3 regions of the Arthrobacter sp. Y3222053 genome follow, and region 1 is predicted to be linked to each of the others. Evidence: predicted binding sites of a transcription regulator. Region 1 holds the regulator's gene; each other region holds the start of a gene.
The links. Region 1 encodes HrcA, which represses chaperone genes, less so after heat shock. Its sites were predicted from a motif close to TTNGCACTCGNNNNNNNCGAGTGCNAA; they were not measured.
Positions count from the first base shown of each region.

Region 2: AC5RUW_RS00985 (Hsp20/alpha crystallin family protein) is a predicted target of HrcA. The motif match lies at 1,980-2,006, and genes of this name have one in related genera.
Region 3: groL (chaperonin GroEL) is a predicted target of HrcA. The motif match lies at 7,802-7,828, and genes of this name have one in related genera.

Region 1 is NZ_JBNHIA010000002.1:292,087-301,424, forward strand. It holds gene lepA (translation elongation factor 4) at 1-793, shown strand, start outside; gene hemW (radical SAM family heme chaperone HemW) at 790-2,022, shown strand; gene AC5RUW_RS05615 (DUF4870 domain-containing protein) at 2,081-2,521, opposite strand; gene AC5RUW_RS05620 (DUF3097 domain-containing protein) at 2,600-3,454, opposite strand; gene hrcA (heat-inducible transcriptional repressor HrcA) at 3,647-4,657, shown strand; gene dnaJ (molecular chaperone DnaJ) at 4,778-5,911, shown strand; gene AC5RUW_RS05635 (16S rRNA (uracil(1498)-N(3))-methyltransferase) at 5,915-6,679, shown strand; gene AC5RUW_RS05640 (GerMN domain-containing protein) at 6,725-7,654, opposite strand; gene AC5RUW_RS05645 (PhoH family protein) at 7,970-9,043, shown strand; gene ybeY (rRNA maturation RNase YbeY) at 9,040-9,338, shown strand, end outside.
Region 2 is NZ_JBNHIA010000001.1:205,817-215,173, forward strand. It holds gene AC5RUW_RS00980 (ATP-binding cassette domain-containing protein) at 1-1,267, opposite strand, end outside; gene AC5RUW_RS00985 (Hsp20/alpha crystallin family protein) at 1,440-1,886, opposite strand; gene AC5RUW_RS00990 (hypothetical protein) at 2,059-2,772, shown strand; gene AC5RUW_RS00995 (SDR family NAD(P)-dependent oxidoreductase) at 2,792-3,544, opposite strand; gene AC5RUW_RS01000 (phosphoribosyltransferase) at 3,635-4,306, shown strand; gene AC5RUW_RS01005 (SGNH/GDSL hydrolase family protein) at 4,412-5,266, shown strand; gene AC5RUW_RS01010 (HdeD family acid-resistance protein) at 5,336-5,932, shown strand; gene AC5RUW_RS01015 (ABC transporter permease) at 5,956-6,834, opposite strand; gene AC5RUW_RS01020 (ABC transporter ATP-binding protein) at 6,831-7,796, opposite strand; gene AC5RUW_RS01025 (ammonium transporter) at 8,039-9,322, shown strand; gene AC5RUW_RS01030 (thiamine pyrophosphate-requiring protein) at 9,353-9,357, opposite strand, start outside.
Region 3 is NZ_JBNHIA010000008.1:66,776-76,132, reverse strand. It holds gene AC5RUW_RS15920 (lipid II:glycine glycyltransferase FemX) at 1-707, shown strand, start outside; gene AC5RUW_RS15915 (threonine/serine exporter family protein) at 795-2,639, shown strand; gene AC5RUW_RS15910 (siderophore-interacting protein) at 2,714-3,559, opposite strand; gene AC5RUW_RS15905 (uracil-DNA glycosylase) at 3,595-4,494, opposite strand; gene AC5RUW_RS15900 (cation diffusion facilitator family transporter) at 4,601-5,608, opposite strand; gene AC5RUW_RS15895 (transporter substrate-binding domain-containing protein) at 5,605-6,102, opposite strand; gene AC5RUW_RS15890 (DUF3263 domain-containing protein) at 6,268-6,543, shown strand; gene AC5RUW_RS15885 (LytR C-terminal domain-containing protein) at 6,576-7,223, shown strand; gene AC5RUW_RS15880 (cold-shock protein) at 7,436-7,642, shown strand; gene groL (chaperonin GroEL) at 7,985-9,357, shown strand, end outside.

The DNA of each region.
Region 1 (9,338 bases):
CCTGGGCCTGCTGCACCTGGAAATCACCCGTGAGCGCCTTGAGCGTGAGTACAACCTGGACCTGATCTCCACCGCGCCCAACGTCGAGTACGAGGTCACGCTGGAGGACAACAAGGTGGTCACCGTCACCAACCCCAGCGAGTACCCCGCAGGCAAGATCAAAGAGGTCCGCGAACCAATGGTCTCGGCCACGATCCTGGCGCCGAGCGAATTTGTCGGCGCCATCATGGAGCTGTGCCAGTCCCGCCGCGGCGTCTTGGGCGGCATGGATTACCTCTCCGAGGACCGGGTGGAAATCCGGTACCGCCTGCCGCTGGCCGAGATCGTGTTCGACTTCTTCGACGTGCTCAAGTCCAAGACCCGCGGCTACGCCTCGCTGGACTGGAAGGCCGACGGCGAGCAGGTGGCCGACCTGGTCAAGGTCGACATCCTGCTCCAGGGCGAGCAGGTGGACGCCTTCAGCTCCATCACGCACAAGGACAAGGCCTACAGCTACGGCGTGATGATGACCGGCAAGCTGCGCGAGCTGATCCCGCGGCAGCAGTTCGAGGTCCCCATTCAGGCCGCCATCGGCTCGCGCATCATTGCCCGCGAATCCATCCGCGCCATCCGCAAGGACGTGCTGGCCAAGTGCTACGGCGGCGACATCTCCCGTAAGCGGAAGCTGCTGGAGAAGCAGAAGGAGGGCAAGAAGCGCATGAAGATGGTCGGCCGCGTGGAGGTGCCCCAGGAGGCCTTCGTGGCCGCCCTGTCCTCTGACGAATCCGCCGCGAAGGACAAAGCCAAGAAGTGACACCCAGCGCTCTTCCCCTGGGTGATCCTGCACCGTCGGACGGCCTGCTTCCCGCCCAGGCGGCCGACGGCGCCGCGCAGCGGAACTTCGGGCTGTACGTCCACATTCCGTTCTGCGCGGTGCGCTGCGGCTACTGTGACTTCAACACCTACACGGCGCGTGAACTCGGCGGCGGGGCCTCGCAGGACGAATACGGCGGCACCGCGCAGCAGGAGGTCGTCTTCGCAGCCCGCGCGCTGCGCGGCTCCGGCGTGCCGGACCGGCAGCTTGGAACGGTGTTCTTCGGCGGCGGCACGCCCACCCTGCTTCCGGCCCGGGACCTCGCGGACATTCTCGGGGCTGCTGTCGCCGAGTGGGGCCTGGCCCCGGGCGCGGAAGTCACCACCGAAGCCAACCCTGACTCGGTGACCCCGGAATCGCTGCGCCTGCTGGCCGACGCCGGTTTCACCCGGGTCTCCTTCGGCATGCAGTCCGCCGTGCCGCACGTGCTGAAGGTGCTGGACCGCACCCATAATCCCGCACGGGTGCCCGATGCGGTCCGCTGGGCCCGCGACGCCGGCCTGAACGTCAGCGTCGACCTGATCTACGGCACGCCGGGGGAGTCGATGGCGGACTGGCGCCGGTCAGTGGAGGAGGCGCTCAGCTACGAACCCGACCACATCTCCGCCTACGCGCTGATCGTGGAGGACGGCACGCGGCTGGCCCGGCAGATCCGCCGCGGCGAGGTGCCGGCAGTGGATGACGACGACCACGCGGACAAGTATCAGCTGGCGGACGAACTGATGTCGGCCGCCGGCCTGCAATGGTATGAGGTGAGCAACTGGGCGCGCACTCCGGCCGATGAGTGCAGGCACAACCTGGCGTACTGGCGCAGCGACGACTGGTGGGGCATCGGTCCCGGAGCCCACTCGCACATGGGCGGGGTGCGCTGGTGGAACGTCAAGCACCCGGCCGCCTATGCGGCGCGGCTGCAGTCCGGGCAGTCCCCTGCAGCTGGGCGGGAAACACTGGACGCGGACACGCGGTACCTGGAGGACGTCATGCTCCGCGCCCGGCTGGCCGAAGGCCTCCCGGTGGCGTCCCTGCACGGCTCGGGACGGCAGGCGGTGGCCGGGTTGATCGCCGACGGGCTCGTGGAGCCCGCGGCAGCCTTTGCGGGGACTCTGCGGCTGACCCTGCGCGGGCGGCTGCTGGCCGACGCCGTGGTCCGCAGGCTGCTGCCGGACTAAGCCCGCCCGGCAGGCGGGTGCCGGGCTGGCCCCGGCCGGCGGGGCCAGCGTCGGGCCGTCAGCGGATCCGGCGCAGGTTCCAGCGGTAACGGTGGGGACGGCCGCGGTTGACTTCAATTCCGGCGCGGACCGAGGCGACCGCCACAAAGATCCAGATGACCGCGTTCAGCACGGCGAACAGCCCGCCCACTCCGGGCAGGAACGCCAGCAGCCAGGCCACAAGCGCCAGGATGGTCGGCGGGAGGGTGAAGTTCAGCGCTTCCTTGGATTCCTGGGCCGTGAACGGGCCCCGGTCACGGAAGACCAGATAGATGATCAGGGAAGGGACAAAGCCCAGGATGCCGCCGAAATGGGCCAGGGTTGCCCACTGGCGGTCCTCCGAGGCAGTGAGCGGCAGAGCGTTCGCGGGCGCGCCCTGGTACTCCGGCCGTGTTCCCGCGCCGCGCTCGTCGGGCTGCCGGGGCGGGTGGTTGGGGCGTGTGTTGGACACGGTCTGCATTCCTCCGAGCTCGTGACGCCTTGGTTCAGTGCACGATGGTTCTGATCTTACAAGGGTACTGGCTGCCGGCCGGCCGGCTCACGCCCCCGGGACGGTCAGGAAGTCGATGACCTCCTCAACCCGGCCCAGCAGCGACGGCTCCAGATCGGCATAGGAGCGCACGCCGCCCAGGATCCGCTTCCAGCCCGCCGCGGCGTCGGCGTGGTCGGCATGCGGCCAGCCGAGGCCGCGGAGGATGCCGGTCTTCCAGTCCTGCCCGCGCGGAACCTCCGGCCAGGCGGCCAGGCCGAGCGCGGCGGGCTTGACCGCCTGCCACACGTCCACGTAGGGGTGCCCGACGATCAGCACGTTGCCCGCCGCCCCCTTGGACGCCATGACCTCGGCGGCGATCCGGGACTCCTTGGAGCCGGGCACCAGATGGTCCACCAGCACCCCCAGGCGGCGCTGCGGGCCGGGCTGGAAGTCGCGGACCGCGCCGGCCAGGTCGTCGATGCCGTGCAGGGGTTCGACGACGATGCCTTCGACCCGCAGGTCATCGCCCCACACCTTCTCCACCAGCTCGGCGTCGTGCTTGCCTTCGACCCAGATGCGGCTGGCACGCGCCGTGCGGGCGCGCATCCCTTCGACCTTCACGGAGCCGGAGGCGGTCCGGGCGGGCCTGGCGGGGGCCGGCGCCTGCGTCGGCGGCACCACCTCCACCGGCTGCCCGTCCACCAGGAAACCGAATCCGAGCTCGAACGAGCGGCGCTTGCCGTGCCGGTCCTCCAGCACCACCAGGTGCATGCCGCCGGATTTCTCCACCCGCACGACGGCACCCACCCACCCGGTCTGCACGTCTTCGAGGACCAGGCCGGGAACAGCCTGTTCCTGCGGCAGCTTCCGGCGGGTCGGGGCGGCGAGGTCCTGTGGTCCCCATTGGGAATAGTCGGGCACGGGCGTCCTTCTGTCGGAGCGGTTCACGGAGCCTGCCGGCGCAGTCGCTTCCGGGCCCTTCCGGGCGGGGCGGTTCAATGCTAGCAACGGGGCCGATTCATATTAGACTTAGCACTTGAAGACTGCGAGTGCTAAAGCAGCCGGCGGCCGGCCCACGGACCCGCCGGCCTGGACGGACGAAGGAGGTAACGCATGAGCGAGCCGCGCCGGCTCGAGGTGCTCCGGGCCATCGTCGAGGACTACGTCCATTCCCGGGAGCCGGTCGGTTCCAAGGCCCTCGTCGAGCGCCACCACCTCGGCGTTTCGTCCGCCACCATCCGCAACGACATGGCCGCCCTCGAGGAGGACGGGCTGATCGTCGCCCCGCACACCTCCGCAGGACGGATCCCCACCGACAAGGGCTACCGGCTCTTCGTGGACCGGATCTCCGACGTCAAGCCCCTCTCGGGAGCCGAGCGCCGGGCCATCCAGACCCTGCTGGAAGGCGCAACCGACCTCGACGACGTCATGGACCGCACGGTGCGGCTGCTTGCCCAGCTCACCAGCCAGGTCGCCGTCGTGCAGTATCCGCACCTGGGTGACGCCAAGGTGCGGCACATCGAATTCGTGCTGCTGGCCCCCGCCCAGGTGCTCGTGGTGCTCATCTCGACCACCGGCCGGGTGGAGCAGCGGGTGCTGACGGTGCCGGAGACCGTCGAACCCGACCTGCTGGACCTGCGGCGGCACTTCCTCACCGCCCTCGCCGGAGCGCCGCTGAACAGTCTCGCGGCCCCGCTCGGCGAATGCCTGCACACCGTTCCCGAGCGGCTGCGCCGGACCGCCGCCGCCCTGGCCCGGTGCCTGGAGCAGCTGGCGGGCAACAACCGCGAGGACCGGATCGTCATGGCCGGCACCGCCAACCTGGCCCGCTCCACCGTTGACTTCCCGCTCAGCATCGGCCCGATCCTCGAAGCGCTCGAGGAACAGGTGGTCATGCTGCGTCTGCTCTCGGAAATGCAGCAGGACGCCCGCGGCGTGTCGGTCCGCATCGGCAGCGAGAATGAGCACGGGAGCCTTGCGGAGGCCTCCGTGGTGGCTACCGGCTACACACCGGACGCGTCGGCCAAGGTGGGCGTGCTCGGCCCCACCCGGATGGACTACCCCAACACCATGGCGGCGGTGCGCGCCGTCGCCCGCTATCTGTCCAGGATCCTGAACAACTAGGTTTTGAACAATCACAGCGTCCGTGCACACCATGGAGACCGGTCAGCACCACCCAGCCGACGTGCGGGTGCCGGCAGCCGCGCCGCATGGACGCGGGCTATACAGGAAGCGATGTAACGAGTGAGCGACCACTACCAGGTCCTCGGGGTGTCCCGGGACGCCACCGGAGAAGAAATCAAGAAGGCCTACCGGAAACTGGCCCGCAAGCTGCACCCGGACGTGAACACCGCGCCCGGCGCCGCGGACGAGTTCAAGGCCGTCACCCATGCCTATGAGGTCCTGTCCGACCCCGAGAAGCGTCGGATCTACGACACCACCGGCAACGAAAACGGCACCGATAACGGGTTCGGCGGAGGCTTCGGCGGCCAGGGCTTCGGGTTCCAGGACATCTTTGACACCTTCTTCGGCGGCGCCGGCGGCGGCGGGCGCGGCCCGGCGTCGCGCACCCGCCGCGGACAGGACGCGCTGATCAACGTCCGCATCGACCTGCGCGACGCCGTGTTCGGCACCGACAAGAAGATCGACGTCGAAACGGCCGTCGTCTGCCCCACCTGTGACGGCAGCTGCTGCCAGCCCGGGACCTCCCCGCGCACCTGCGACATCTGCCACGGCACCGGCCAGGTCCAGCGCTCGGTCCGCTCCATCCTGGGCCAGGTCATGACCACCGCGCCCTGCGGCACCTGCCAGGGCTACGGCACCGTCATCCCCGATCCCTGCCACGAATGTGCGGGGGAGGGACGGGTGCGCAGCCGCCGCACGCTGACCATCCGGGTGCCCGCGGGCGTGGCCACCGGCACCCGCATCCAGCTTTCCGGCCAGGGCGAGGCCGGCACCGCCGGCGGCCCGCAGGGCGACCTGTACGTGGAGATCCGGGTCAGCCCCGACCCCACCTTCACCCGCGACGGCGACGACCTGCACGCGACCCTGACCGTGCCGATGACCGCCGCCGCGCTGGGGACCACCGTTACGCTGGCCACCTTCGACGGCGACCGGGAGGTCACCGTCAAGCCCGGCACCCAGTCCGGTGAGGTCACCGTGCTGCGCGGCCTGGGCGTGACCCACCTGCGCGGAGCCGGCCGGGGAGACCTGCACGTGCACCTGCAGGTGGAGACCCCCACCAAGGTCGACGCCGAGCAGGAGGAGCTGCTGCGCCGGCTGGCCGAGCTCCGCGGCGAGCAGTACGCCGAAGGTCGGCTTTCGACCTCCGGATCCGGTGTCTTCGCCAAGCTGCGCGACCGCCTCGGCAACCACTGATCCATGACCAGCCCGATCTTCTACGGCGACCCCGACGCCGTCGCCGCCGCGACGCCGGGGGCGACGTTCGTCCTTGACGGAGCCGAGGCCCGGCACGCGGTCTCGGTGAAGCGGCTGGCAGCGGGCGAGGACGTGGACATCGCGGACGGCCGGGGCCTGCGCCTGGCCGGACGGGTGCTTGCCGCCGCGCCGGCGCGCCTGGAGGTGGAGGTCCTTGCCCGGGTCGAGGAGCCGGAACCGGAGGGGCGGTTCATTCTCGTACAGGCCCTGGCCAAGGGCGACCGGGACCTGCAGGCGGTGGAATCGGCCGTCGAGCTCGGCGTGGACGAGGTGGTTCCGTGGCAGGCGGACCGCAGCATCGTCCGCTGGAACGCCGACAAGGCGGCAAAGGCCCGGGCCAAGTGGCAGGGCCTTGCCGCGGCCGCAGCCAAGCAGTCGCGGCGGGCGCGGATTCCCGAGGTCGCCGAGGTTGCCACCTCCCGCGCGCTGCCCGGGCGACTGGCCGACGTCGGCCTGGTCCTGGTCCTGCATGAAGAGGCGGACGCGCCGCTGGCCGCCGTGCTGGCGGCCGCCGCCGAGCGGTACAGCCGCGGGATTGCCGTCGTGGTGGGTCCGGAGGGCGGCATCTCGCCCGCGGAGCTGCAGGCGCTGCGGGAGGCCGGCGGCGTCGTCGTGCGCCTCGGCCCGCACGTGCTGCGCTCCTCCACCGCGGGCCCTGCGGCCCTGGCGGTCCTGGCCTACGAGCTGGGTCGCTGGGATACGGCCTGAGCGCGCCGCGGGACCCTGTCCGGCGGGAGCCCGTGTGCCGGCATGCTAGTCGCCGGCAACCCGGATCAGCTTGGAATCCTCATTGGTGCCGTCCTCGCCGTGGTGGACCCGCAGCTGGTAATCGCCGGGGGGCAGCTCCACGTCGAAGCTGAAGCTGCCGGTGTCGCCGGTTTCGGCGTCCAGGTCCGCAAAGCCCTCGGCCGTCGGCTCCGGGGCGGGCCTGCCGTCCGCCGCCAACCGGTCCACCCGCCAGGCCAGCGGTGCGCCCTGGGACACGGCGGTGCCGCTGACATGGACGGTCCCGGCGGATCGGTCCCCGTGCTGGGGTTCGATGATCCAGATGGGTGCCGTCAGGCTGGGGTCGCGGGTGAGGGCGCCGTCCAGAGGCTCGTGCCCGAAGGCCACGTAGTCGGCCTTGCCGTCCACGAGGACCACCACGCTGGACTCCTGCCCGTAGGTGGTCAGGCCTGCGTTGTGCGCCGCCGCTGTGGCGGTGTACACCAGCTGCTGCACCGCACGGTGGGCGACGCCGGCGTCCAACGGGGCCTTGAAGGCATCCGAGGAGATGTCCACGGTGATCACGTTGCGGCCCGAGATGGAGGCGCTGACCTTCTCGGCCGGCTGCCAGGGGGTGAAGTAGTCGCTGTCCAGGGGAACCTGGCGCGTCATGGCCGCCACGGCCTCGCCGATCGGGTCCGCGGAATGCTCCGACGGGAGGAACTCCCGGTACAGCTGGATGTCGGAGCCGTTGCGGCCCAGCCAGTACACGGGGTTCAGGTGCCGGGTCCGGCTGTCGTCGGCGGGGGCGGTCACGGCCATCGTCGAATCCTGTACCGCCGCGGTGCTGAAGGAGGTGGGCATGGAGGTGGTGGCGTTCTCGGCCACCACTCCGCAGGAACAGAGGCCGGACAGGGCTGCGGCGGCGGCGGCTGCGTGCAGCCGCCGGGCGGCGGTTCTTCCGCGGTGGGCGCCCATCGTCCTCCTCACGGATCCAGCGTTCCCTCATACGTTGTGCTGCGCCCGGCACCGGGCACGCCTTACAGCTTCGCACGGCCCGCGGCGCCGGATGCCGGGATTTATCCCCCTGCGTCCGGACTGCAACACGATTGAGACAGAGCCGATGCCGGGGCGAGACCTGCCGCCGCGGGGGGAGGGGCGGTCCGTTGGCATATCCAGTAACATTAACCACGAGGCTTCGCCGCCGGACCGGCGCCGGACCCCGACCACGCCGGAAGCCACCGGCATCCATACTTCCTAAGGGGCGATGAAAGGCCTTCCAGGGCCGCATTTATGACCGAATCTTCAGCTGGAACGCGAATTCCTGGTACGGAAACCCGCACCATTGTCTTTGACTCCACCGAACAGATGGTCCAGTCTCTGGGCGCCAACGATGAGGCGCTGAAAACGATCGAGGCCGCCTTCCCGCAGATGAGCCTGCATGTGCGCGGCAATGAGCTCTCCCTCACCGGCCCCGCTGCCGACGTCGGGCAGGCCGACCGCCTGGTCAACGAAATCCGCGTGCTCGCGCGCAGCGGAACCCGCGTCAGCCCCCAGGTGCTCGAGCAGCTGGTCATCATGCTGCGGGAACAGAGCGCCGACCGGCCCGCCGAGGTGCTGACCCAGAACATCCTTTCCACGCGCGGCAAGACGATCCGGCCCAAGACGCTCAACCAGAAAAACTACGTTGACGCGATCGACCGCAACACGGTCGTCTTCGGCATTGGACCGGCCGGCACGGGCAAGACCTACCTGGCCATGGCCAAGGCGGTCCAGGCGCTGCAGCAGAAGGAAGTGAACCGGATCATCCTCACCCGCCCCGCGGTGGAGGCCGGGGAACGGCTCGGCTTCCTGCCGGGCACGCTGAGCGACAAGATCGATCCGTACCTGCGCCCGCTCTACGACGCGCTGCACGACATGATGGACCCGGAGTCCATTCCGCGCCTGATGGCGGCCGGGACCATCGAGGTCGCCCCGCTGGCGTACATGCGCGGCCGGACCCTCAACGACGCGTTCATCATCCTCGACGAGGCGCAGAACACCACGCCCGAACAGATGAAGATGTTCCTGACCCGCCTGGGCTTCGGCTCGAAGATGGTGGTTACCGGAGACGTGACGCAGGTGGACCTGCCCGGGAGCACGGTCTCCGGCCTGCGCGTGGTGCAGCAGATCCTCGAGGGCGTCGACGACGTCGCGTTCCCCCAGCTGAGCGCCGCCGACGTCGTCCGCCACCGGCTGGTCAGCGATATCGTCACCGCTTACGGGACCTGGGACGAGGAGAACCGGAAGGCACGGCAGGAAGCCGCCGCGCCGCGCAGCGGACGTGACCGCAGGTCCGCGCCCCGTGACGGCAGGGAGCCGCGATGAGCATCGAGGTCAACAACGAGTCCGCCGTTCCCTCCGACGAGGAGGAGCTCGCCCGGCTGGGCCGCTACCTGCTCGAGGCGCTGTACGTCCACCCGGAAGCCGAACTGTCCATCATCCTAGTGGACGAGCCCGCCATGGAACGGCTGCACATTGAATGGATGGACCTGCCCGGGCCCACCGACGTGATGTCCTTCCCCATGGACGAGCTCCGCCCCGGCACCCCGGGACGGCCCGCCGCCGCCGGGATGCTCGGCGACATCGTGCTCTGCCCGCAGGTTGCCGCCGAACAGGCGAA
Region 2 (9,357 bases), on a different contig from region 1:
GCGGGTGCAGGCCGACGGTCGGTTCGTCGAAGACGTAGGTGACGTCGGTCAGCGAGGAGCCCAGGTGCCGGATCATCTTGGTGCGCTGCGCCTCGCCGCCGGAAAGGGTGCCCGCCGGCCGGTCCAGGGACAGGTAGCCGAGGCCGATCTCGGCAAACGAGTCGAACAGGTGCCGCAGCCCGGCCAGCAGCGGGCCCACCGACGGCTCGTCCAGGTCCCGGATCCATTCGGCAAGGTCGCTGATCTGCATGGCGCACGCGTCGGCGATGGAGATGCCGCGGATCTTCGAGGACCGCGCCTCCGGAGACAGGCGCGTTCCCTCACAGTCCGGGCAGGTGGTGAAGGTGACCGCCCGGTCCACGAAGGCCCGGATGTGCGGCTGCATCGCCTCGCGGTCCTTGGAGAGCATCGACTTCTGGATCTTGGGGATCAGCCCCTCATACGTGACATTGATGCCGTCGGCCTTGACCTTGGTGGGTTCCCGGTAGAGCAGGTCGTGCAGCTCCCGCTTGGTGTAGCGGCCCAGCGGCTTGTCCATGTCGAAGAAGCCGGAGCCGGAGAAGATCCGCCCGTACCAGCCGTCCATGCTGTAGCCGGGCACCAGCAGGGCGCCCCCGCTGAGGGACCTGCCGGCGTCGAACAGGGCGGTGAGGTCGAAGTCGGTGACCGCACCCATGCCTTCGCACCGGGGGCACATGCCGCCCAGCCGGTTGAACACCGCCTTTTCCGCCTTCGTTTTGCCGCCGCGTTCGACGGTGATGGCCCCGCTGGCCCGCACCGAGGGAACGTTGAAGGAATAGGCGTTGGGCGAGCCGATCTGCGGCTGCCCCAGGCGGCTGAACAGGATGCGCAGCATGGCGTTGGCGTCGGTGGCCGTGCCGACGGTGGAGCGCGGGTTGGCGCCCATCCGCTCCTGGTCCACCAAGATGGCGGTGGTCAGTCCCTCCAGGCGGTCCACCTCGGGGCGGGCCAGGGCGGGCATGAACCCCTGCAGGAAGGCGCTGTAGGTCTCATTGATCAGGCGGCGGGATTCGGCGGCGATCGTGTCGAACACCAGCGAGCTCTTTCCGGACCCGGACACGCCGGTGAAGACCGTCAGCGCCCGCTTGGGGACCTCGACGGTGACGTCCTTGAGGTTGTTCACGCGGGCGCCCAGCACCCGGATGGCGTCCCGGCCCCGGCTGCCGGCCGCTGCGCCGCCGACCGGCGCATGGCTGGCCGGTGCATGGACCGCAGACTCTTCCTCTGTTGCCGTGCTGCGCTCCATGGCTTCTCCCCTCTCGGCTGCCGACGGCCGAAATGCTGTCATGGGCAGCCAGAGGGTGTCCATGTCCCTGCGGACAGGTCCTGACCGCTTTCGGGCCCGCGGACACCGGTCCGCGGGCCCGATCCGCTGTGGGCTACGCGGACACCGGTCCGCGGGCCCGATCCGCCGTGGGCTACGCGGTGGCTGCCTCGACCTGCCGGGTCGGGGATCCGGCGGCGGCGTCGGCAGCCGAACCGGACTGCACTTCGATGCGCCGCGGGCGGGCCTGCTCACTGATCGGGATCACGACGTTGAGGACGCCGTTGTCGTAGTGGGCGGTGATGTTCGCGGTGTCGATTTCCCGGCCCAGGCTGAGCTGGCGCAGGAAGGAGCCGCCCTCGCGTTCCCGGTTCAGCCACTGGACGCCCTCGCCGCCGTGCAGGGTGCGCTCGGCGCGGATGGTCAGCAGCTGGCCGTCGACGTCGATGTCCACGGAGCCGGGGTCCACGCCGGGCAGGTCCACGCTGAGGACGTACCGGTTCTCTTCGCGGTAGAGGTCCATGGGCATCCCGCGCAGGGTTTCGCGGCGCATGGCCTGGGCAAAGCGGTCCAGTTCGCGGATGGGATCGAATCGGTCCAAAACAATCAACTCCTTCAACTCGCAGTCGATGAAGCATCGTGCTGATAGGTCTTCGCCGAAGTTGAGTTGGCTTCGCTCAACTTCGTCGGTAGATTAGCACTTGCAACCGGAGAGTGCTAACTCTCCTGTTCCCGTCTTTCATTCGCCCACGCTGTGTGGAAGGTAGGTCACCGTGTCCGTTCCGATGCCGGCTGCCGACGGGCAGCCCGCACCCGTCCGCTTCGCCGCTGTGCGCCGCGCCGCATCTGTGCTTCGCCGGTATTCCCCGGCTGACGGAGTCCGAGCTCTGCGGCAGTGGTGGCACCAGGCCCCGCCGGAGGCACGCGCGCGGGCGGCCGCCGGAACAGCGTCCGCCGCCTGGCTCACCGCGGCCGCGCTGGGGCTGTTCTCCGGCAGCGCGGCCTCGCTGCCCCTGGGACTGGCGCTGATCTACCTCACCGGCATCGCCCTGCTGGTGCTGGTCTGGCTGGCCTGCGGCCGGGTGCGGCGGGCGGCGGAGGTTCGAGCCCGCCGCGAGGAGGCCCAGGCGCTGCGGACCTTCCTGGCGGCAACCTCGGCCGCGCGCGAGGAGTTCCTCTCAGCCCTGGTCCCTGCAGGCGCGACCGGCACGCCCGAGGTGCAGCGGGCCCTGGCACCGTCCAGGGCGGCATCTGCGGCGGCGCCGCGGACGCAGCTGGTTCCGGCGTCGGCGCCGGCCGGCCCGGGAACCGGGACCTGCCCGCGCCCCGGGGCCGCCCTCTCGCCGGTGAAGTCCGCGATCCGCAAGAACGCCGTCCGCAAGAGCCGCCCGGCCGGGCTCACCCGCGCGTCTTCGGAGGCTTCCGGCGCAGTCCGTCCGGCCGGGACAGCCGGGCTCACCCGCGCCGATCTGGACCGGGCGGCCTGACCTGTCGGCTCTGCCCCGGCTACCGGCCGCGGCCGGCGATCCGGGCCACGAGCCGCTGCGGGCCGCGGGCGCCGATGGCGGCCAGCACCTTGTACCGCTTGGTGGGAATGGAGACGGCCTTGCCTGCGTCGGCGTCCGCGAGCGCTTCGCGGACCACCCGCGGAGCATCCAGCCACATCCAGTTCGGATACACGGATTTGTCCATTTGCATGCGCTGATGGAATTCGGTGTGGACAAAACCGGGGCAGACGGCGGTGACGTTCACGCCCCGGCCCTTGTAGTGGATGTTGGCCCAGCGGCTGAAGCTGATGACCCAGGCCTTGGCGGCGCTGTAGGTGCCGCGCGGCAGGAACCCGGCCACGGAGGCGACATTGAGAATGGTGCCGCCGCCGGCGGCGAGCATGCCGTTGATCGCAGCGTGGGAGAGCTGCAGCGGGGCGGACACCAGGACGTTAAAGTGGTCGACCTCGTCCTGCAGGGGGTTCGCATGGAAGTCGTTCTTCAGCCCGTAGCCGGCGTTGTTGACCAGGATGCCGATGTCCGGCTGAGCCACGCGTGCGGCGACGGCCGCAACGCCGTCGGCCGTCGCGAGGTCGGCGGCGAGCCACTCCGTGGGCACCTGCCATTTCGCTGCCAGTTCCTCCGCCGTTTCCTTCAGCCGGGCTTCGTTGCGGCCGGTCAGGACCACTGCGTGCCCGCGCTCGGCCAGCTGGCGGGCGAACTCACCGCCCAGCCCGGAGGTGGCTCCGGTGACAAGTGCTGTTTTTCTCATGGGTTACACCTTTGCCGTTGCCGGAAACTTTGGCAACGATCGTCTACGGCGTCCTTGAACCCCGGGCGGGCGGCTCCTAGCGTGTGGAGCGTGGACGGGACACAGCGATATCAGGACCGGCACGACGCCGGCCGGCAGCTGGCCGCGGCACTGCAGCCCTGGCGGGGAGCGCCCGGCCTGCTGGTGCTCGGCCTGCCGCGCGGGGGCGTTCCGGTGGCCGCGGAGGCGGCGGCCGGCCTCGACGCGCCGCTGGACGTGCTCCTGGTCCGCAAGATCGGCCATCCCGCCCAGCCCGAACTCGCCGTGGGAGCGCTGGCCGGCGTGGCCGGTGAGCTGGTCCGCGCGGTCAACGACGATGTGTACCGGCGGTGGGAGGCACGTGACGGCGCCGCCCGCGCCGCGGTGGCGTTCGAGGCCGCGGCCGAGGCGGAGGAGCGCGAGCTGCACCGGCGGCAGGAACTGTACCGCCGGGGGCGGGGGCCGCTGTCGCTGCAGGACAGGACGGTGCTGCTGGTCGATGACGGCCTGGCCACCGGCGCCAGCATGCGCGCGGCCCTGCTGGCCGCGCGGGCCGCCGGGGCGAAACGGCTGGTCGCCGCCGCCCCCGTAAGCTGCGGGGGCGCGTCCGACGCCGTCGGCGGGTTGGCCGACGACGTCGTCGTCCCGTACCAGCCGCCGCGCCTGGCGGCGGTGGGAATGGCGTACGGGCAGTTTCCGCAGACCACGGACGCCGAGGTGACCGGGCTGCTCGCCGCCGGCTGAGGCTCCGCGCCGGTCCGCGATCCGGAAGCCGCAATCCGGGGCCGGGCAGGCCAAACCGGTGCCGACAGATGGCCATAGCCCGCGCTGAAATCGACAATTGACCCTATGGAGGAAGCTTCCGGGGCCGCCGGCTCCCCGCAGTGGCGGGGCGCCCGCTACGTTGCCCTCGGCAGCTCCTTCGCCTCCGGCCCCGGCCTCGGGCCGCGTGCCGCAGGCTCCGTGGCCCAGGCCCGGCGGACCACCGGCAACTACCCCCATCTGCTGGCCGAACGGCTCGGGATGCGCCTGGTGGACGCCACCAGCTCCGGGGCGACGACCGCGCAGGTGTTGTGGGCCCGGCAGCACGGCCAGCCTCCTCAGGCGGACGCGCTGACGTTCGACACCCGGCTGGTGACCGTCACAGTGGGCGGCAACGACATCGGCTACGCGACAGCGCTGATGCTCGCCGGCCTGCCGGCCCGCAGCGTGCCGCTGCTCCGCGCCGCACATCTGGTCCGCGCAGCGGCGGTGCCTGCCGCCGCCCCGCGGAACCTTGCCCTGCTTCCGGCATCCATGCTGCTGGTGGCACAGTTGCTGCGGCGCCGGGCCCCCATGGCCAGGATCCTCTTCGTGGAATACCTGACCGTCGTTCCTCCGGATCCGCGCACCCGGGTGCCGGTGCTGTCCGCCCGGCAGGCGGCCCGGGCACGCCGGCTTGCAGCCGCCCTGAAGCGGGCCACCGAGGAGGCCGCGGCAACCGCGGGATGTGAGCTGGTGGCCGTCGCGGATGCCAGCGGGGAGCACCACGCGTGGTCGGCTGAGCCGTGGACCAGCGCGGCGCTGCGTCCGGGCGGCGAGGACGCTCCCCTGCCCTTCCATCCGAACCGTGAGGGCATGGCCGCCGTCGCCGCCATGGTCGAAGACCACCTGTCCCGGCCCGAGCCGGGACGCCACAGCCAGAGCCCGGCTGCGGCGCGCTAGCGCAGCAGCCGGGCCGCGGCGCCAGGGAAACGGCCGTCCGTTCCCCGACAACCGAAAGCGGAGGCAGCCATGTCCTTCTCAAGCAGCACGTTCGATCCACGCGCAACCCTGAACCTGAACGTCGAGGACCTGACGCAGAGCGCGCTCAGGGCCTTCCGGACCGCGCTCGGCGTCACGGGCGCCGTCAGCCTGATACTGGGACTGGTGGTGCTCTTCTGGCCCGGGGCCACGCTGGACGTCATCGCTGTCCTGTTCGGCCTCTATTTCGTCATCAGCGGCGGAATCCGGATCATCAGCGGCATCATCACCCCGTTTTCCGCCGGGCTGCGGGTCCTGAGCATCATCGTCGGCGTGCTGCTGGTGATCGTGGGCATCGTGGCCATCCGGAATCCGCTGGCTTCCCTGACGGTCCTGGGCATGGTCGTGGGCATCGCCTGGATCGTGGAAGGTGTCATGGCCCTGACCGAGGTCGAATCCGGCGGCTCCCGCTGGTACGCCATCACCTACGGGGTGATCTCCCTGCTGGCCGGCGTCGTGGTGCTGTTCCTGCCGGTCAGCTCGTTGGCCGCACTGGTGGTCTTCGGCGGGATTTTCCTGCTGCTGCTCGGGGTGGTCCAGCTGGTGCGCGCCCTGACCTTCGGCCGGGGCGCGGCCCGCCACGCCTGAGCCCCGGGGATGACCGTCGCCGATCAGCGGATCCGGCGCCGGATCCGGACCGCGGCCAGCAGCGTGAAGGCGACGAGCATGGCGCAGAGGACACCGACCACGAACACCCCGGTGATCTCCCGGCCCCCCACGCTCGCGGTGATTCCGAAGATCCCCTCGATTTCCTCGACCGCTCCCGGCTGGCTGCCGGCCATGGCCTGCAGGGCATCGCCGGTCATTTCCTGCCGGATCGGCACGGCCGCCTGCATGAAGGGCAGCGCATTGACCACCGTGCGCACACCGTCGGGAAGCGCGCCCACCGGGATGTAGGCACCGGCCAGGAATCCCAGGATGGTGCCGACGATGGTGGACAGGGCGGAGTACGCGCCCGCCGTGCGGACAAAGGACACCACGAAGGCGCTGAGCGAGGCGAAGGCCAGGCAGCTCAGCGCCAGGAAGCCGTAGATTTCGGCGATGCCCGCCGCCGTGTAGCTGATGCCGTCCACGAGGTACAGGTAGGCCAGGGAGACGATCAGCACCACGGTCGTCATGATCAGGGCGATGATCCCGGCGGACACAAGGTAGCCGAGGATGAGCTTTTCGCGGCTGATCGGTGAGACCAGGAAGTCGCGGAACCTGCCCGACTCCGAGTCCTCCACGAAGACGTTCACCGCCCCCAGCCCGGTGGTGATGGCGGTGATCCCGACGATGCCGGAGAACATCCAGCTGTCCACGAAGCCCTTCACCTCGCCCTCGGTGGCGCCGGGGAAGGACTGCTGCAGGTCCTCGACCTGCGTGCTGCCCAGGAAGAGGGTGTAGAGCAGGAACAGGATGAGCGCCGAAAGCAGCGAGAAGAACACCCCCAGCCGGTCCCGGAAGAACAGCCGCAGGTTCCTGCCCACCAGTGTGCCGACGACGTTCATGCCGCTCCCGTCCCTGCTTCGTTGCGGCCGGAGGGCGTCCCGGAACCGTGCCCGGTAAGGGCCAGGAAGACGTCGTCCATGGTGCCGTGCCGGAATTCGAAGTCCACGACCTTCTCCCCGTGCCGGGCGAGGAGGGCGCGTGCCGTGCCGGCGCCGTCGACCACCAGCCGCACCACGCCGTCGTCGTCCGCGGCCCGGACCTCGGCACCCGCCGCGCGGGCGAGCTCCAGCAGGCCCGGCCGGTCCGTGGTGGCAATGCTGAGCACGGAGGCGCTGTACCGGGCCCGCAGCTGCTCCGGGGTGCCGTCGGCGATGATCCGGCCGCGGTCGATGATGCACACCCGGTCCGCCTCCTCGGTTTCCTCCATGTAGTGGGTGGTGAGGAACACGGTGAGCCCGCTGTCCTCGCGCAGCTGCCGGATGGTGGACCAGACGACGGCGCGGCTGGCCGGATCCAGGCCGGCGGTCGGCTCATCCAGGAAGAGCACCGCGGGCGAGTGGAGCAGGGCCCGGGCGATGTCGACGCGGCGGCGTTGGCCGCCGGAATACGTGCCGTAGCGGCGGTCCAGGAAGTCCGCGAGGCCGATCAGCCGGCTCAGTTCCTCAATCCGCGCCTCGTTCGCCGCCGCGTCCGCTGAGTAGAACCGCCCGCGGGACCGCAGGTTTTCCCGCCCGGTCAGCAGCGGGTCAAGGAGCGGATCCTGGAACACGACGCCGATCTGCCGGCGCACCTTCGCCGCGGCCGTGCGCACATCGGCTCCGCAGACCGAGGCCTCGCCCGCGTCGAAGCCCAGCACCGTGGTCAGGCACGAGATGGTGGTGGACTTGCCCGCCCCGTTGGTGCCCAGGAAGGCGAACACACTGCCCGGTGCCACGTCGAAGGACAACCCGTCCACGGCCGTCGTGGGCCCGTACCTTTTCGTCAGGCCCCGGACGCTGACCGCCGGCTCCGTGCTGTCCATGGTCGCTTCTTCCTGTCGCCCAGCGGGCCGGCCCTGCGCCGGCGTCGTGAGAAGTGTAGCGGGGGCGCATCCAGCGACCGCCCAGTGTCCTCCCAGCAGTGGTTAACGCGCTGCTAACACTCCGGATCTGCTGCGTGTAACAAACCGGCAGCAAGCTGGATGCGTTCCCCGGTCTCGGTCTCAGCTGGTCCCATCCGCCCTTCGCGGCCCTGCCGCCGCCGTAGCGAAACGGAGCACCCTCCATGGACGCTGGAAACACCGCCTGGCTGCTGGCCGCAGCCGCCCTGGTCTGCCTGATGATTCCGGGCATCGCCTTCTTCTACGGCGGGATGGTCGGATCCCGCCGCACCCTGAACATGATCCTGATGTGCCTGGGCAGCGCCAGCCTAGTGGCCGTGCTCTGGGTGGCCTTCGGCTACTCCGCGGCGTTCGGCGACTCCGTTGCCGGGCTCGGCCTGCTGGGCAGCCCGACCGAGTACGCGGGCCTGGGCCAGCTGCTGGCCGAGGACCCCGACGCCGTGATTCCCGGCGCCCTGTTCGCCGCGTTCCAGCTGATGTTCGCCTGCGTGACCACCGCCCTGGTGGCCGGCGCCGCCGCGGGACGGATGAAGTTCGGCGCCTGGATGGTCTTCGCCGGGCTCTGGGCCTCGCTGGTGTACTTCCCGGTCGCGCACTGGGTGTTCGCCTTCGACAGCGGGGACGGCACCGTCACCGGCGGCTGGATCGCCAACACCCTGGGGGCCATCGACTTCGCCGGCGGCACCGCAGTGCACATGAACGCCGGCATCGCGGCACTCGCCCTGGCCCTGGTGCTCGGCCGCAGCGCGGGCTGGCCGCATGCGCACGGCAAGCCGCACAGCCGCCCCCTGGTGGTCCTCGGCGCCGGACTGCTGTGGATCGGCTGGTACGGGTTCAATGCCGGTTCGGCGCTGAGCGCTGGCCAGGCGGCCGCCGTCGTCTTCCTGAACACCGCCGTCGCCGCCGCCGCCGGGCTGCTCGGCTGGGCGGCCACCGAGCGGCTGCGGCTGGGCCGTTCCTCGGTGATGGGCGCGGCGTCGGGCCTGATCGCCGCCCTGGTCGCCATCACCCCGGCCTGCGGGGCGGTGAGCCCGCTCGGCGCGCTGGCCATCGGCGCCCTGGCCGGAATCGTCTGCTCGCTGGCCATTGAGTGGAAGTACCGGCTGGGCTACGACGATTCGCTGGACGTGGTCGGCGTGCACCTGGTCGGCGGCGTGCTGGGCACCCTGCTGATCGGCCTGTTCGCCACCGACGCCGCCCCGAACGGAGTGAGCGGCCTGTTCTACGGCGGCGGCTGGTCGCTGCTGGGCGTCCAGTCGGTGGCCACCGCTGCGGTCCTTGCGTACTCGTTCGTGCTCACGTGGGTGATTGCGAAGGTCCTGAACATGACCATGGGCCTGCGGATTCCGCCCGAGAGCGAGCTGCAGGGCATCGACCTGGCCACGCACGCCGAGTCGGCGTACCTGAACGACGACGAGCCTGTGGAGCTGGGCGCCCCGGCCAAGTAGTTCCCCGGCCGGGGCGGCCCTGGGGCGGCGCTAGA
Region 3 (9,357 bases), on a different contig from region 1:
GCGCACGCTACGCCGCGGCAGGGCTGGTCAAGACCTTCAACCTGCAGCCCAACGACTCCACCGCCCTGCTGGACACCAGCGTCGACGAGGAGCAGCTGCTGAAGAACCTGTCCTCGCGGGGCCGCAACGCGGTGCGCCGGGCCATCCGGGAAGGCGCCGACGTGCGCCGCGTGGAGCCCACCGAAGAGAACATGCGCATCATGTACCGGCTGATGAGCCACATCGAGGACCGCTCCGCGGCGCGGCTGCGCTCCTTCGAGTACTACCAGCGGTTCTGGAGCAACTTCGTGGAGGCCGGCCAGGGCCGCTTCTACTTCGCCTTCGAGGACGGCGAGCCCTCCGTGGGCGCCTTTGTCATCGCCTACGGCTCCAAGGGCACCTACAAGGACGGCGGCTCCAAGCCCAAGCGCAGGCAGTACGGCGACTCCCACCTGGTGCAGTGGACCGCCATCACCGAGCTGAAGCGGGACTTCGGCATCAGCGAATACGACTTCTGCGGCACCCCGCCCAGCGACAAGCTCAAGGACAAGGACCACCCGCACCACGGGCTGGGCCTGTTCAAGACCAGCTTTTCCAAGACGGTCACCGACTTCGTTGGGTGCTATGACCTGGTGGTGCACCCGGTGCGGTACCGGCTCTGGAACGTCATCGGGGAGCGGGCGGCACGCCAGATCTACTGGCGCCGCCACCACCAGCCGTTCTACTAGGAACACGGGCCCGGGCGGTCCGCAGCACAGGCGTGCAGGGCACGCAAGGCACAGCAGCTAGCCCGCAAGGGCGGGAGGGGTGAGTTATTGGACAGGACACCCGATGCGGAGGAGCGCAGCTCCGCATCGAACACGGCGCCGGCGGCCGGCCCCATCCCGGTGATTCAGGCCCCGGGGCTGCCGAGGCAGCAGCCCAAGCCGCCGGGACGGCCCCCCGCAGGGGCGGCGGCGGCCGCAGTCACCGGCGAGCTGAAGAGCACCAGGCCCAAGCCCCCGCCGCCCACTGACACGGTGACCGGCACGACGGTGCCCTCCGGGGCGCCGGCCACGGCCGCGGTACGCGCTGCAACACGGGCGATCCGCACGGTCCGCAGCCGGCGGCCGCCGACCGCAGGTGCCCCGGGCAGGTCGACCACCACAGCCAAGCCGCCGGGCACGGCCAAGCCCGGCGCGCCCCGGACCACGGGCACGACGGCCAAGCCGGAGCGGCACGTTCCCTCCGCCAGCCGGCCCGACCGCTCCACCGCGGCCGCCCGCCGCATGCTGCGGCGCCTGGTGCAGGGTGAGGCGCCGCCCACTCAGGCCATGTCCCTGGTGGAGCGCCTGGCCGGCAGCCCCTATGCGAATCCCGTCCGCACGGCCGGGGCCGATGCCAGTGCCCGCAAGACCCTGGACTTCGCCCTCGGCCTGGCGGAGACCATGTTCCGCTACGGCGCAGGGGCCCTGGAAGTCGAGACGGCGATCATCGCCGTCACCGCGGCCTTCGACCTGGACAGCATCGAAGTGGACATCACCAACCAGTCGGTGCTGCTCAACTACTCGCCCAAGGACCAGACACCGATCACGGTGATGCGGGTGGTACGGTCCTGGACCAACAACTACGCGGGTCTGGCCCTGGTGCACCAGCTGGTCACCGACATCGCCGACGGCGGGGTGAGCCGGGCCGAGGCCGCGGTGCGCCTGGACGAGATCAACCAGCGGCCCAAACCGTTCCCCAGATGGGCCGTCACGGCGAGCACGGGTGTCTTCGCCGCCTCCATCGTGGCGTTCATCGGAGGCAGCCCGCTGGAATCCCTGATCGGGTTCGGCAGCACCATCCTGGTCAGCCTGCTGCAGCGGCTGTTCGGGCGCTGGCGCATCCCCGACTTCTTCACCACCGCGGCCAGCGGCTTCCTGGTCACGGCGCTGGCGCTGGCAATCTGGGCGCTGGGCGAAGCCGGCGCCTGGCAGGCGCAGGTCTCACCCGGGCTGGTCGTCGCCGGCGGCATCCTGCTGCTGCTGCCCACCGGACGCCTCGTCTCGGCCGTGCAGGACGCCATCAACGGGTTCCCCGTGACCGCCTCCGGGCGCTTCCTGTCCGCGTTCCTGTCCTTCGCCGCGATCGTGGCGGGCATCGCCGTCGGCCTGGTGCTGGGAGCCCAGATGGGGCTGCCCCCGCTGGCGGTCACCACCGTCACCGGGTCGCAGTACGGGTTCGTTGTCACCCTGGCCCTGCTGGCGGTCGCACTCGGGACCATCAGCATCACCGAGCAGTCGCCGATGCGCCTGATCCTGCCCACCGTGGGCGTCGGCCTGGCCGGCTACCTGGCGCAGCTGCTGGCGGAGGCCGCCGGCGTCGGCCCCCGGCTGACCCCGGCCGTGGCCGCCGTCGCCATCGGCGTGCTGGCCCGGGTGGTGGCGCTGCGGATGGGGGCGCCACAGCTGATCGTGGCGGTGCCGGCGATCCTCTTCCTGTTCCCGGGGCTGAGCATCTTCCGCTCCATGTACGGGCTGACGATCGGCATCGACGACATCTCCGGCGGAGTCGTCGGACTGTTCAACGCCCTGACGGTCATCCTCGCGATCGCCGGCGGAGTGGTGCTCGGAGACAACATGGCCCGCCCCCTGACCCGCTCCTTCACCGGAGTCGAGCGGCGGAACCGCCGCCGCTGACCTAAGTCCTCAGCAAATACGAAGAGGCGTCCGCTCCCGTGGGGAGCGGACGCCTCCTGCTGTTGGCGGCGGAGTCAGAGGATTTTGCCGACCGGCGTCCGCTTTTCCGCCTGAAAGGCGTCTTCGGTCCGCCCGGCGGCCCAGTACCCGGAGAGCGAGACCCGGGACCGGTCCAGGCCCCGATGGCTGAAGAAAACGTCACGAAGCGACTTCATGGCCTCCCGCTCCCCATGAGCGAAGACCTGCACGGCGCCGTCGAGCCAGGGAGCCGCGGCGACGGCCCGCGCGAGCAGACCCGGAGCCGGGTCCTCGTCGCGGTAGAGCCAATGCAGCTGCACACCCTCCGGGGCCCGCAGGACCTGCCGGTCGGCCGGGCCCTGCACCTCCAGGAAGGCCTGCCCGACGGCGGCGGCGGGCAACGCCTCCAGGGCGGCCGCAGTGGCCGGCAGCGCCGATTCATCCGCGGCGAAGAAGTACCAGTCCGCCTCGGGATCGATGGTGAACGCGCCCCCCGGTCCGGAGAAGCTCAGGGTGTCGCCCGGCCGGGCGGAGTCGGCCCAGGGCCCGGCGATGCCCTCGTCGCCGTGGATGACGAAATCGATGGCCAGTTCCGCCGCCTCGGTATCCACCCAGCGGATCGTGTAGGTGCGGGACACCGGCCACTGCTCACGGGGCGAATCCGCGCGCATCTGCTCCAGATCCGTGCCCTCCGGGACCGGCCGCCCGTCCGGCCCGAACCAGATCTTGCAGTAGGAATCGGTGCAGTCCTTGGGCTGGAACCGGAGGAAGTTCGGTCCGCCGGCCACGATCCGCACCATGTGCGGGGTCAGCTGCTCGCGCCGCAGCACCTCCAGGAACACCAGGGGCCGGGCGGGTCGCCGGGGAGCGCCCGGGGGAGGGGAAAGAGGCTCAGCGGGCACGCGGTGGATCTCCTAGCATCGCGGGGGACTTGCCTCTACCGTACCGCTTCGAGGCGCCAGTCCACCGGCGTCGCCCCCTGGGCCTTGAGCAGCATGTTGGTCCGGCTGAACGGCCGGGACCCGAAGAAACCCTTGGAGGCGGACAGCGGGCTGGGGTGCACGGATTCAATCCGCGGAGCCCCGTGCAGCAGCGGGACCACGGACTGCGCGTCCCGGCCCCAGAGGATCGCCACCAGCGGGGCGTGGCTGCCGTCGGCCAGCTTCCGGGAGGCGACGGCCTCGACTGCGAGGGAGGTGATGTCCTCCCACCCCCGGCCGCGGTGGGAGCCTGCGTTGCCCGCTTCCACGGTCAGCACCCGGTTCATCAGCAGCACGCCCTGATCGGCCCAGGCGGAGAGGTCCCCGTGGGCCGGCGGATCGACGTCCAGGTCCGCCTTCAGCTCACGGTAGATGTTGCCGAGGCTGCGCGGCAGCGGCCGGACGGCGGCGTCCACGGAGAAGGACAGGCCGACGGCGTGCCCGGGCGTGGGATAGGGATCCTGGCCCAGCAGCAGCACCTTCACCTCCGCGAGCGGGCGGGTGAAGGCCCGCAGGATGTTCCCGGGGGCGGGCAGGATATCGGCTCCGGCGTCGCGCTCCGCGGCGAGCTCCGCCAGCAGGGACCGGATCTTTCCGGCCACGGGGGCCAGCGCTTCGGCCCAGTCCGGGGCCATGGAGGCCAAGGGATCGGCGTCCCCGGCGCGCCCGGCGGTCTCGGTCTCAGCGGCGAGGGGGAACGCCGTCGGCGCGCCCTCCCGGCCGTTAGGCGTCCAGGCCCTCCGCGGCGGTCGGACGGGGGCCGGCCCGCCCTCCGGCGCTGCCTCCGGCCGGCCGTTTCCGCCGGAGCCGGAAGGGAGGGGAAGGTCGAACAGCGCGGGCTGGTTGGTGGTGCTCACTCCACCAGTCTTGGCCAAACCGGCGGGAAAAGACAGTTCGCGGCCACCTGTGTCCGGGCCACCTGAATCCGGGCCTCCTGGCCGCTGCCGTACCCGGCCTGAAGGCTCACGCGCCGTGGGGATCCTCGCTGCCGCCCTGCCGGACACCGCTGCTGCCGCCCACTTCCTCGGGAAGCTCCGGGACCGGGACCAGCACGGTGTCCCGCAGTTTCCAGTCCAGCTCGATGCACCCGGCGCGGGCGGCGTTCAGCTGCCCCAGGGTGAGTTCGCCGTCCACCGGCACCACGAAGGCCTCCACGTGAAAGACATGGCCCTGGTCCCGCATCCGGGTACCGGCCGCGGCGACCCAGGGAAGGCCGAGCAGGTAGCGGGTGACCTTGTCGGCCAGCGGATGCGGGCGGTGGTCGTCGAAGGTGGTGGCCCGGGTGTCCATCAGATCGGTGACGGCCGCCCGCATGTTCCGCAACCCGTCGCGCAGGATGCCGGCGGCTATGAACAGGGCCGCGGCGGAGTCTGTCCACCAGAAGCCGAGGCCGATGCCGGCCACGCCCACGATCGTGCCGGCCGAGGTCATCCAGTCGGCACGGTTCATGTCGGCGTCGGCGTACAGGACCTTATTGTGCAGCCGTTTGGCCAGCTTCATTTTGGCCCGGCCCAGGAAGACCGGCGGAATCCCCGTCACCGCCATGACCGCGATCATCAGCCACCCCAGCCACAGGGTGGTGCCGAACAGCTCAATGGAGCCGATGGGCGGGCGTTCCCCGCCCAGCAGCCCCGAGACGGAGTCATAGATCAGGAAACCGCCCATGGCGACCAGCGCCACCGCCGCCACGAGGTGCGCGACGCCGATGGACCGGTGGTAGCCGTACGGATAGCGTTCGTTGGGTGGCCGGGCGACAACCCGCACCGCGAGCAGGAATGCCAGCGGGGGAATAATGGAGAGCAGGTCTTCGATGCCTGCGGCCCGCATCGCCTGCGAACTCCCCATCACCAGGAACACCAGGGTGACGGTTACCGCAAGCACCCCGATGGTCAGCCATTCCAGCCGCACCGCCCGGCGCAGGATCGCGGCTTCCTCCTCGGGCAGTTCCGTGCGTCCGAAGCGTGCAGTCACTTCTCCTCCCCATGGTCGGCGAGAAACTCTTCGAGCTCCATCAGGAAGGCGTTTTCGCCGAGTGCGGCCGCCATCACCATCTTCCGTTCCTTGCCGTCCGCGCCTGTCGACGTGCCGTACGGGGCGCTCAGCGCGGCTTTGTCCGTCCACGGGCTTGCCTCGCTCAGGCCGCCGATGACCAGATCCAGCTGCCCCTCCTTCAGCTGGTCCATCAGTGCCTCTTCGCCGGCCGCATGCCAGGCGACCTCGGCTCCAAGCTGATCCGCGAAGCGGCGGACGAGGTCCACCTCGGAGCCTGTGGGCTCGGCGCCGGCAACGGAGGTGAACGGGGGATTGTGGGAGATGCCGACCCGCAGTTCCCCGCCCCGGACCCTGTCGAGGGTTCCGTCCGGATCCGCCGGCAGGCATGCCGTGAGCATCAGAATGCCGAGCAGTGCCATCGTGATGAGTCTTAACGTGCCCGCGAAGGCGGCAGGGCCATGGTTCTTTCCCATAGGGGAACCATAGCCCGGAGCACGCCGTGGCACGCCGGCCCCGTGCCACGGCGGAATGACAAGCCTGTGATTTCCGGACTAGCATTGAACAGGGCGCCGCGGAACCGCGGCGCCGTCCAGACAGCGAAGGGAGAGCGCGTGGCACAGCCGGCCGAGGCCTTTTCGTTGGAGGACGCGGTCGATCCCGAGAGCCCGCTCACTGCGCAGGAGCAGCAGATGCTCGCCGTTGAACGCGCCTGGTGGAAATATGCGGGCGCAAAGGAGCAGGCGATCCGCGAGCTTTTCGGACTCTCCGCCACCCGCTATTACCAGATCCTCAACTCGCTCATCGATACCGAAGAGGCTCTGGCGCACGACCCGATGCTGGTCAAGAGATTGCGTAGACTGCGTACGACCCGCCAGCGCGCCCGCAGTGCGCGCCGCCTGGGCACCGACGCCTGAATCCGCTCCTGAAGACAGGACTGAAAGACCCGATGAGCAAGTACCCGCGGGATGAATTCGATAAGGTTCCCGAATCCTCCGCCCGGCAGGGCGTGCACCGTGAGCGGCTCATTCCGGCCCGCTCCAATGGGCTGGGCCTGCTGATCACCGTGGGGGTGCTGGCTCTCGTCGTGGGACTTGCCGCCTATTTCGTCCTGCCGAGGCTCGGCATCGGAGCAGGCGCCCCGGCGCCGGCCGACTCGCCCACCGCGGCCGCAGCGGAGGAATCCCCGACGGTCGGCCCCGAGACGACGCCTGAGGGCGCTGAAGACGGTGCCGGGGACACAGAGGCCGAAGACACCGGATCCTCCGCAGAGCCTGAGCCCACCGACGAGCCGACCCCTGAACCGAGCGAGGAACCGGCCCCGCAGCCGGACCGCACACAGCCTGTGGTCGTGCTGAACGGAACCACCGTGGGTGGTCTCGGCGCGAGCATCTCCGGCCGCATTGGGCAGGACGGATGGACCACCGCGCAGGTCGGAAACTGGCAGGGCCAGCCGCTCCAGGGATCCGCGGTGTTCTACAGCACCGAGGACCAGCGGATCAACGCCGAGGCGCTGGGAACGCTGCTCGGAATTCCCGCCGTGCAGTCGCCGGGCTTCGACTACGTGACGGTCGCGGCCGGACCGGGCTTCCGGTAACCGGGGGCGGGGAGGAAAAAGCCCTTTCGTTAAATCTCCATAACATTCCATTTCCTCCGTGTGCAGCCTCCGCGGTGCTGGTTAGAGTGTTGCCAGCCGCGGGGCCCGCTGAATTACGTTGCGTTTTCGCCCGTCTTTCCGCAGCAACTTCGGCCATTCTTTACCGCGGCCAGCAGGGCCGCGGCGCGGGGCACAAGAAATTGGAGAAACACATGGCGCAGGGGATCGTCAAATGGTTCAACGGGGAGAAGGGGTACGGGTTCATCACGGTCGATGAGGCCCAGACCGATGTCTTTGTCCATTGGTCAGCCATCCAGGCCACGGGGTACCGCACCCTCGAGGAGGGCCAGCGGGTGGAGTTCCAGATAGGACAGGGGCAGAAGGGCCCCCAGGCGGAGGACGTCAGGGCCCTTTCCTAGGTTGGACGGCGGCGTCCGCCGCGGTGGCGACACCGCCGGGCGACGTTCCTGAAGAGGCAGCACGAGGGGACGCAGGGGAAACCCGGCGTCCCCTCCGGCTGTCCGGGCCGGCTTTGCCGGATCGCTTGCACTCAAGTGGCGGGAGTGCTAATTATTGACTTAGCACTCTTACCGGACGACTGCTAAGTCGGTGGTGTTGAGTGAACCCGCAGGCCACCGGGGTGATGGCAGGGACCGTACGTACCTAGATCGTGCGGGCCGGGCCAGCCGTCGCGGGCGCCCCAGGTCGGAATGCAGCATCTACGCTCCAAGCATGAGAGTTCCGGAAGGACGATAGCCGTTATGGCCAAGATCATTGCATTTGATGAAGAGGCACGCCGGGGCCTCGAGCGAGGCCTGAACACCCTCGCCGACGCCGTCAAGGTCACCCTCGGCCCGCGTGGCCGCAACGTGGTCCTCGAGAAGAAGTGGGGCGCTCCCACGATCACCAACGACGGCGTGTCCATCGCCAAGGAGATCGAACTCGACGATCCGTACGAGAAGATCGGCGCCGAGCTGGTCAAGGAAGTTGCCAAGAAGACCGACGACGTCGCCGGTGACGGCACCACCACGGCGACCGTTCTGGCCCAGGCCCTGGTGAAGGAAGGCCTGCGCAACGTCGCTGCCGGCGCCGACCCGCTGAGCCTGAAGCGCGGCATCGAGAAGGCCGTCGAGGCCGTGACCGCGCAGCTGCTCGACTCCGCGAAGGAGATCGAGACCAAGGAGCAGATCGCGGCGACCGCGTCCATCTCCGCCGGTGACAAGCAGATCGGCGACCTGATCGCCGAGGCGCTGGACAAGGTCGGCAAGGAAGGCGTCATCACGGTCGAGGAGTCCAACACCTTCGGCCTCGAGCTCGAGCTCACCGAAGGCATGCGCTTCGACAAGGGCTACATCTCCGGCTACTTCGTCACCGACGCCGAGCGCCAGGAAGCGGTCCTTGAGGATCCGTACATCCTGATCGTCAACTCCAAGATCTCCAACGTGAAGGATCTGGTGGCCGTCCTCGAGAAGGTCATGCAGTCCAACAAGCCGCTGCTGATCATCGCCGAAGACGTCGAGGGCGAGGCCCTGGCCACCCTCGTGGTCAACAAGATCCGCGGCACCTTCAAGTCCGTCGCCGTGAAGGCTCCGGGCTTCGGCGACCGCCGCAAGGCCCAGCTGGCCGACATCGCCATCCTCACCGGAGGCCAGGTCATCGCCGAGGAAGTCGGCCTGAAGCTGGAGAACGCCACCCTCGACCTGCTGGGCCGTGCCCGCAAGGTCGTCGTCACCAAGGACGAGACCACCATCGTCGAAGGTGCCGGCGACGCCGAGGAGATCGCGGGCCGCGTGAACCAGATCCGCGCCGAGATCGAGAACTCCGATTCCGACTACGACCGCGAGAAGCTGCAGGAGCGCCTGGCAAAGCTGGCCGGCGGCGTCGCCGTCATCAAGGCCGGCGCAGCCACCGAGGTTGAGCTCAAGGAGCGCAAGCACCGCATCGAGGACGCCGTGCGCAACGCCAAGGCTGCCGTCGAGGAAGGCATCGTCGCCGGCGGCGGCGTCGCCCTCATCCAGGCCGGCCAGAAGGCCTTCGCCAACCTGGCCCTGGAAGGCGACGAGGCCACCGGCGCCAACATCGTCAAGGTTGCCATCGACGCTCCGCTGAAGCAGATCGCCCTGAACTCCGGCAT